Regions from separate parts of the Limnohabitans sp. JirII-29 genome, predicted to be linked through region 1. Evidence: predicted binding sites of a transcription regulator. Region 1 holds the regulator's gene; the other holds the start of a gene.
The links. The regulator FliA, encoded in region 1, starts transcription of late flagellar genes. The targets are predictions, from matches to a motif close to CTAAAGTTTNNNNNNNNNNNGCCGNTA.
Positions count from the first base shown of each region.

Region 1 (4,413 bases):
CACCCCCAAGAACGTACCCACCAGAGCACCACCAATCAGGCCACCCAGCACAGGAGGCGGTTGGTCAATCGCGCCCATGGTCTTCACCACACCCAGCACGCAAGCCACAATGCCCAACGCAGGCAAGGCGCCCGCCAGGGTGGCAATCGCTTCGGCGTTTTTCATTTCGTTGTGGTGATGCAGCTTGATAGAGGCGGTCATGACATCTTCCACCGCATAAGGGCTCAAGGTGCCTGAAGACACCACCATCAAACGGATGGTGTCACAGACCAAGGCCACCAGGCCGTGGTCATGCAGCATCTTGGGACACTCGCCAAAAATGGCACTGGCCTCAGGATTCTCGACGTGCGATTCCATCGCCACCGCCCCTTCTGCTTTGAGCGTCTTCATGAGCTTGGAGATGACCGCGATGATGCCGATGTAATCTTCTTTCTTGTACATGGGGCCTTTGATCACGCGCCCCATACCACCCCAAGCGCCTTTGAAAATGTGGCTGGAGTTACCGGTGATCATGCCGCCCACACCGGCACCACCAATGATGAACATCTCGAAGGGAGTGGATTTGATGATGGGTGCCAAGCTGCCGCCGGCGATCACGAAGCCGCCGAACACGCAAATGAACAAAACCACCAAACCAATAATTGCTGACATCTAACACTCCCTAAGCAGGATGGCGCATTCAGAGGGATCTCTGATATGCGCCTGAAATTTCTCGTCAACCTGCTAGATTAACTTAAAAAGAGAGCTATCTCGCCTCACAGCAAGAAAGCTTTCTCAATTCATGAAACTAGCAGGTCGGGCAGTCGCGGGAACCAAGGCGGGCACGCCTTCCCAGGCATCGCGAATCTCGCGCATCAAACCATGGATCTCGTCCAAAACAAGCACGTCGTTTTGGGCGTTGACATGAAACAAACGGCGGGTCACGTAGCTGTACAACTCGTTGAGGTTGTTGGCCAGATCGCCGCCTTTTTCGAAATCCAAAGCACCTTGCAAACCAATCACGATGCGGCTGGCACGTGCAATGGCTTTGGATTTTTCAGTGATATTTTTGTGTTGGATGTGACCCCGTGCAGCCACCAGGCTTTCGAGCAGTCCATCAAACAGCATTTGAATCAATTGCACATTGTTGGCCGAGGACACGCCACTGGTGACTTTGACATCGCCGTAGCTCTGGATGGCTCGTTGGTTGGCTCGCATGTGATTTAACTCCTGTGTTTTCTACTTGACACAGCCAGTATCGGTAGCGACACGCCAAACTTGAGATAGGAGATGGTGCACATCGCGATGTTCTTACGCGGGCTTGAGTTCGTGCTCAGACAAGGTGGCTTCAATCACCTCGGCATCCGCCCCAGCGGCAAGATCTTGCCGCTGCTGCTCTTCATATGCTTGTGCGTGCTCCAGGCCTTGGGCCAGGTTGGGCTCCAACACCTGCACTTGATCGGTTTGGTCGGTCAGTGCCAGCACGTCTTCGGGTGTTTGCGCCTCCGCTTGCGGCTCGGGCTCAGGGGGCGACAACAAAAGCTCGGAGTACGGCACATCCAAAGTGACACCTGCGCGCTGGTACAGCATGCTGCTCACGCTGTCGAGGGTTTGTTTCAGGCGTGCCAACACATCGGGATTGGGGTCTTTGGCGTAAGCACCACCGTACTCCACACCGACGCGATAAATACTGCCCAAATGCTGAGGCGGTAACCACGACTGCACATGACCACGCACGGTACTGATTTGGCGTTGCGAGCTGGGCGTTTGGGCCTCGGCTTCGTTGGCGTCACGCACGCCGTCGTGGAATGCAGCACTGATGTGCGCGCGCAAAATGGGCTCGTAGTGCAAACGCAAGGAGTCCAGCAACTTGCTGTCAAAGCCGTCGACGGCTTTGCCGTTCATGGCGTCCCATAGCTTCTTGCCTTCCAGGCCGACAAACAGCAAGTCACCCGACGGCTCTGCTTCGGGTTGTGCCACAGGTTCTGGCGGTTTGGGCGGCTCATAGAGTTTGGCCAGATGGTTGACCTTGTCGATCAAATACAAAGTCAAAATCACCAAGAGCAGCAAGACCCACGAGATCATGTTCATCATGAAGTTACTCATGCACGTCTCCTCATGGCGGGTGTATCCGTCTCCCCCCCGTCCACTTTCAAGGTGCCACGGAGTTTCTTGACCACCGAGGACAGAATTTGGCTCACCCGCGATTCACTCACCCCCAGGGTCTCACCAATCTCTTTCAGGTTGAACTCTTCCACGTAGTAAAGCTGCATAACCAGTTGCTCGCGTTCGGGCAACTGTGCAATCGCATCGGTCACCGCATCCATGAACTGGGCTTCTTCCACAATCACATCAGGCTGTTGCGATGCATCGTCGGCAATGCTCATCACCTCTTCAGTGACCACTTCCATCGAGTAAGTCTCAAAGCGCTTGGCCTTGCCCCGCTCTTTGTGGAAATCCTCTAAATCTTTGCCCATGTAATCAGCAATTTCGGCTTGGGTGGGCGTGCGCCCCAACTCAGCCGCCAAGGTGTGGATGGTTTCGTTGTGCGATTTGTTGAACGCCACCGCTGAGCGAGGCAAAAACGACAGGCGACGCACCTCGTCGAGCATGGCACCGCGCACACGGCTGTGGGCGAAGTTTTCAAACTCCACGCCTTTGACGGGGTCAAACGCACGCGAGGCTTCGAGCAAACCAATCATGCCGACCTGGATCAACTCATCAAGCTCCATGAAGGCGGGAATGCGTGCTTTGAGGTGCAGCGCCACACGCTTGACCAAGCCCAGATGGGCCATGACCAAATCCTCGCCCTTGGGCTTGCAGGATTCGTACATTTGAACGGGTGACATGGCTTTCATGTGTCTGACGGACTGGTTTGAATCAGTCGCTCCATGAAAAATTGCATTCCACCGCGCAGGTGGCCCAAGGGACGCAGCTGTGTGCAGGCTTCGGCCAAGCGGCGGTAATCGCGTGCGGCGCCGCTGCCAGGCGCGAGTTCAAGCACTGACTGGTATTTTTTGAGGGCACGCAGCACCATTTCATCCTCTTCGATCGAGGTCAGGTAATGCACGGGCTCCCCCAAGAAACGCACGCACACGTCATTGAGTTTTTTATACAGCTTCCAGCCATCGGATTGGCTGTGAACCATGTTGGGCAACAGATAGATCTCGTTGAGTTCCATCTCTTTGGTCAAAATTTTGATGGTGCCGTAAGCATCTGCAATGGAGGAAGGGTCGTCTTTGACCACGATGAAGCGACGCTGGCAGGCCGCCAAGAACGACAACACCGAAGGCGAGATGCCGGCTGCGACGTCAACGATCAAGTAGTCCACATCGTCAGCCAACACGCTGAACGACTGCACGATGCTGGCCGCTTGCAGTTGGCTCAAGGCGGCCAACTCTTGCATGCCCGATGCACCCGGAATCAAGCGGATGCCTTGGCGTGTGGTGACCATGATCTCGTTGAGGCTCTTTTGCCCTGCCAAGAAGTGCCCCAGGTTGTATTCGGCGCGCGCACCCAAAGCAATTTGGGCATTGGCCAAACCGAGGTCAGCGTCAAACAGCATGACCTTGTGTCCCATCTGACTCAACGCCACCGCGAGGTTGATGGAGGTGGTGGTTTTACCCACGCCGCCTTTGCCACTGGCGATGCCAATGACTTCTGTTTTGCGAGGTTTATTCATGGGTCATGCCTGTGGTTTCGGGTTGAAATCGCGCAGCGATTTGCGACAGCTTGGAAGCAGCCAGGCTGTTCACGGCAGCATCACGCAAGCTGGGCGACGCTTCGTCGCTGGGCGCCAAGGGCAGATTATCCAAGGCACGCTGCACCAAGTCACCCATCGACACATCTTGCACCAAGTCAGCGGTACGGTCGCCGCGGCTGGCCACGGACACGCCCAAGGTTTTTTCTGTCAGAAACTGCAACAACGCCCAGGGCTGGCAGGCTTCGTCGAGCTTGCTCAACATCAGGCTGGCCCAGCGGTTGTCGGTGTTTTCAAACACGCGACGCAGGGTGGCCGCAGACGCATCTACGGGCACCACCGCGTGGCACTGCACATCGGCACGCAAGGCGCGGATATCGGCTAGGCGCTCGTTCATTTGCACGCCGGGGGTGTCAATGATCACCAGTTGACGGTCTGCATGCTCTTCCAGCAAGAGTTTGAGTGTGGCCGCACTGCTGGCGCGAAAGCAATCCACGCCGGACTGGGCGCTGAGCAATTGGGTTTGGTTCCAGGCGCCAGCGCGCTGGTCTTGGTAGCTGATGACCATGACTTGTTCGCAGCCATGTTGCACGGCTGCGCTTTGGGCCAAACGCGCCACCATCAGCGACTTGCCAGCACCCGACGGGCCGGCCAGCACATGCATGCCAGTCATCGGGGCAGGTGCCGGCGTTTGCGCCACGGCGTGGCTGAGTTGGCGTTGCAGCGCGCCCATG
Region 1 covers NZ_NESB01000002.1:370,931-375,343, reverse strand. Annotated here, with positions in the region: gene motA (flagellar motor stator protein MotA) at 1-651, opposite strand, end outside; gene fliS (flagellar export chaperone FliS) at 775-1,197, opposite strand; gene B9Z39_RS04500 (hypothetical protein) at 1,291-2,085, opposite strand; gene fliA (RNA polymerase sigma factor FliA) at 2,082-2,828, opposite strand; gene B9Z39_RS04490 (MinD/ParA family protein) at 2,834-3,661, opposite strand; gene B9Z39_RS04485 (hypothetical protein) at 3,654-4,413, opposite strand, start outside.

Region 2 (4,413 bases), on a different contig from region 1:
TCGGCACGGCTCCAGCCTTTCAAGACATAGACCATTTGGAATTTGACGTCGTGGATGTGGCGCTTGCTCACCGCCTCTTGGTCAAACGGGCGGCCACGTGCATTCACGTGGGCATCCACCAAGCCACCCGTGGCTTCTTTGGCCCCAAGGTCGCGGTAGACCACGTAGGGGCGCAGGCCATCGCCCTTGAATTCGGCATCGGCCAGGTGCGAGACATGGAATTTTTGAACAGGCCATTCGCCCAAGGCGCGCATGGCGTTTTGAACGGTAACTTGTTGCATCGGAGGCTGGGTGGGGTCGGTCATGGAACAACTCTGAAAGTGAATAGCAAAAAAAAAAGTGTGTCAGTCGCTGGACTTGATGTTGGCGTTCTTGGCCACCTGTATCCAGCGCTCGCGGTCTTCGCGCATCATGGTGGCAAATTTTTGTGGGTTGCTGGCACCATCAATCTCCACCGCATAGGGCGCCATGGCACTCACCACATCGGGCATGGCCAACACCTTATTGACGGCAGCCGACACTTTGTCGAGCACCACACGCGGCGTGCCGCGTGGCGCAAAGAAACCTTCAAACTGGCTGGCCTGCATGTCTGGGAAACCCGCTTCGGCATTGGTAGGAATGTTGGGTGCCACATTCAAGCGTTTGCTGGACGTGACAAACAAAGCCTGTACTTTTTGCCCGTTGATGTGGGGCAAGGCGGTGGCCGAGTTGACGAAGTGAAAGTCCACCCGACCCGCGATTTGGTCAATCATGGCTTGGGGCGATCCTTTGTAGGGCACGTGCACCGCTTGGATGCCCGCTTTGTCGCGGAACATTTCCACCGTCAGGTGCGAGGGCGAGCCGTTGCCTGCCGAGGCGTAGCTCATCTTGCCCGGGTTGGCGCGCGCATCGGCCACCAGCTCTTGGGCCGACTTGTATTTGAGCGACGGTGTGGCCACCATGATCATGGGTGCCCACGCCACGTTGGCAATGGGCAGCAGATCACGCTCTAAGTCGTAGGGCAAGTTGCGGCCAATGGCAATGTTCATGTTCACAGCGGATGAGGTGAACAACAAGGTGTAGCCATCGGGTGCGGCCTTGGCCACCATGTCGTCGCCAATCACACCACCGGCACCGGGGCGGTTGTCGATCACCAACGACTGACCCAGCTCTTGGCGCAAGCGTGGCTCGATCACGCGCAACACGATGTCGGCCACGCCGCCCACCGGCCAGGGCACGATCACGCGAATGGGTTTGTTGGGGTAGTCGCTCTGCGCCAAGGCGGGCGCGCTGACAAGCGCCGCGCACAAGCACGCGGCGAGAAAAGAAATGCGTTGTCTCATCCGTTGTCTCCGTTTTTTTCATGATAGGCGGCTACGCGTTACACCACCGTACAGAAAACCCTTGAAGTATTTTTTCTCACAGCCCTGGAGTTTTCTAGGCTGTTGCCATGGAAGGCGACGGGGGCATGATGTTGGCGACCCCAAACGAAAAAACCCGACTGGCTCACACCAGTCGGGTTCGACGGCTGTCACGAGAGGATCAGCTGTCTGGTTGCACCCAGGGTCAGAGTATGTTGTGACCCTTGTGCTGAAGCGCATAGATGCTCTTCACTTGATGCTTTGGAAGATTTCTCAACCGCAGCGATGTCATCGTAAAACTCGTCCTACCCTGTGTCAACAACTTTTTTAAGCCACGCGCGCACACATCAAACCGGCTCAAGTATTGGATTCAGCGGTCGATTCAACCCAGACGAGAGCTAACAAGCCTCGATTGAAAGGGTATGTGGTGACTTCTGTTTTGGGCAATCTTCAACTTCCTCCTGCCACCGTGCACACGGCGACAGGCGAAGCTACGGGCCGCCCGATGGACAGCCAAGCCACGATTCAGCCCAGGTCCAAGAGCACGGTACAAGCCCAAGAGGCTCACATAACCTCCGCTGAAAAACCCAAGCCTGTGGCCAGCGATGACACCCAATTGGCTTACTCGGTGGATGCAAAAAATCATGCCCTCGTGGTGAAGATCACCAACCACCACACGGGTGAATTGGTGCGAACACTGTCATTCAAAGACTTCTCAGCCGACACGCACACCACGAGCAAACTCGCCGGCCATTTGGTGGACGAAAAAACCTGATCACGCTCTAGAACACGTCGTTGTAGCCATCCACCAGCATCAGATGTCCGTGTGAGTTGTCTTGACGGCAATGCAGGATGGCTTGGTACTCCGGACTGTCGTACCAGGCTTGTGCAGCCTGTCGACTGGGAAACTCCAGAACGACCTGTCGCTCACCCAGTGGCGAGCCTTCGAGCACAGACGTTGTGCCACCGCGCACGATATAGCGCCCACCGTGGCGGTGAATGGTGTCGGGCACTTGGCGTGCGTACTCGGCATATCCTTCGGGGTTGGTGACAGTGATTTGTCCAATCAGATAGGCTTTGCTCATGAGGTCTCCTGCATGACTAGGTGGTGTTGGAAATGCTTGTAGATTCTGCTTGTTTTTACTTTTCACACAGGACATCAAGATGACAAAAGCCTATTGGGTCAGCGCCTACCGTTCCATAGACAACCCCGATGCATTGGCCGAATACGCCAAGCTGGCAGGCCCTGCATTGGCAGCGGCTGGTGCCAAATTTTTGGCGCGTGGCATGCCTGCCGCCGTCAAAGAATCGGGAGAGATGCAGCGTCTGGTGGTGGTGGAGTTTGACAGCTTGCAAGCAGCCTTGGCCGCCTACGACAGCGCAGGTTACAAAGCAGCGCTGAAGGCGTTGGGCGACAACGCCGTGGTGCGTGACATTCGCATCATCGAAGGCACCTGACGCAGCCCCTCAAGGCGTCAGCAGTGGCCACGCGCTGACGTCAAAGCTCTCAGGCACCACCACATGGAAAAACCCACGTGTGCCACGCAACGAGCGGGTGATGTGGCCCCGGCCCTGAGCATCTTCAGTGAACAACACATCACCCGGCTGACAAATGAAGCGCTTGCCTTGGCTGGTCTCTAACTCCAGGAGTCCCGAGGTGATGAAGATCAACTGTCGCCGCGGTGCGTTGTGAAAATCTTGCACGTGGCCCTGCGGCGTCTCTCGAAAGAAGATCGATTCGCTAGGAAAAATTGCTGACATGGGCCGATCGGCCTGACTCATGGGGACTTGACGAATTTCAATCTCGGAGTCACCCGCTGCGTTGGTGAAAATTCTGAACAGGTGCATGTTGGCGCTTTCTTAAATGATGGCGGTCAAGGCACCGTCGACCGTGAGCATGGCGCCACTGACATAACTGGCTTTGCCAGACGCTAAAAAGACCACCGCATTGGCAATCTCGCTGGGCTCGGCCACACGACCCAAAGGCATTTTGGCGCCCGCTCGGCGTGTGGCCTCTTCCAGACTGATGTGGTGTTGCGCCGCCTCGGCCTCTAACAAGCCCTGCATGCGACCGGTCAGTGTGCGCCCCGGATTGAGTGCGTTCACACGCACGCCTTTGGGACCATAGGCCGCCGCCAACCCCGCACTGGCCAGCAACAAGGCCGCATTCGCAGCGCCCCCAGCCACGTGCACGGCGCTGGCCACTTTGCCACCAATGCCTACGATGTTGACCACGCTGCCTTGACCACGCTGACCCATGCGCTTGAGGGCAGGATTCAAGATGTTGATGTAGCTGAAAAATTTTGAATTCATCGCGTCTTGCCAATCTTCAGGCGTTAATTCAAACGCTGGAATGCGACTGGCTGCACCGGCTGAATTGACCAACACATCGATCTCACCCGCTGCGACAAACGCTTGCTCCAGTGCACGCGCAGCCTCTGCTGGGTCGCGCAAATCTGCCGCACACACGTGGACACGTGTAGCCTGCACACCGCCTTGCAGCAACTGCGAACGCGCGGCATCCAAGTTGGCTTGGCTGCGAGAGATCAACGTCACCACCGCACCCTCCGCCAGAAAAGCCTGCGCGCATGCCAGGCCAATGCCTTTGCTGCCGCCCGTGATCAGCACATGTTTTTGATTCAGGTCGAGATCCATGTTTGTCCTATGGTTAGTCTTCTAAGCTAAGTGGTTTAATCGCAGGACGCATTGTGATGGCGGGTCTTGCGGTCCACCATTGGTAATGACCATGAAGACAGACATGCGACGGTGTTAATTTCTGATTCGAGGAACACTCTGACTATGACGAACAACCAAGGCTCTCCAACGCGGCGTTTGATGGTGTGGGCCTGCGCCCTGTCTGGGTTATGTGCGGCATGGCCTGCCGCGAACGCGCAAGACAACCCGCTGAGTGGCAAACAAATTCGTTTGGTCGCCCCCTTCTCGCCCGGCGGTGGCGTGGACACCTTGGCACGCGGACTCGCGGATGGTTTGCAACGCAACACGGGCCTGTCTGTGACGGTAGAGAACAAGCCCGGTGCGGGCGGCAACATTGCCGCCAACTACGTGGCCAAGT
Region 2 covers NZ_NESB01000001.1:451,790-456,202, reverse strand. Annotated here, with positions in the region: gene B9Z39_RS02210 (cupin domain-containing protein) at 1-305, opposite strand, end outside; gene B9Z39_RS02205 (tripartite tricarboxylate transporter substrate binding protein) at 345-1,322, opposite strand; gene B9Z39_RS02200 (flagellar protein FlaG) at 1,768-2,115, shown strand; gene B9Z39_RS02195 (DUF1330 domain-containing protein) at 2,123-2,425, opposite strand; gene B9Z39_RS02190 (DUF1330 domain-containing protein) at 2,505-2,798, shown strand; gene B9Z39_RS02185 (hypothetical protein) at 2,808-3,188, opposite strand; gene B9Z39_RS02180 (SDR family oxidoreductase) at 3,201-3,995, opposite strand; gene B9Z39_RS02175 (tripartite tricarboxylate transporter substrate binding protein) at 4,140-4,413, shown strand, end outside.
Region 2: B9Z39_RS02200 (flagellar protein FlaG) is a predicted target of FliA. The motif match lies at 1,697-1,723, and genes of this name have one in related genera.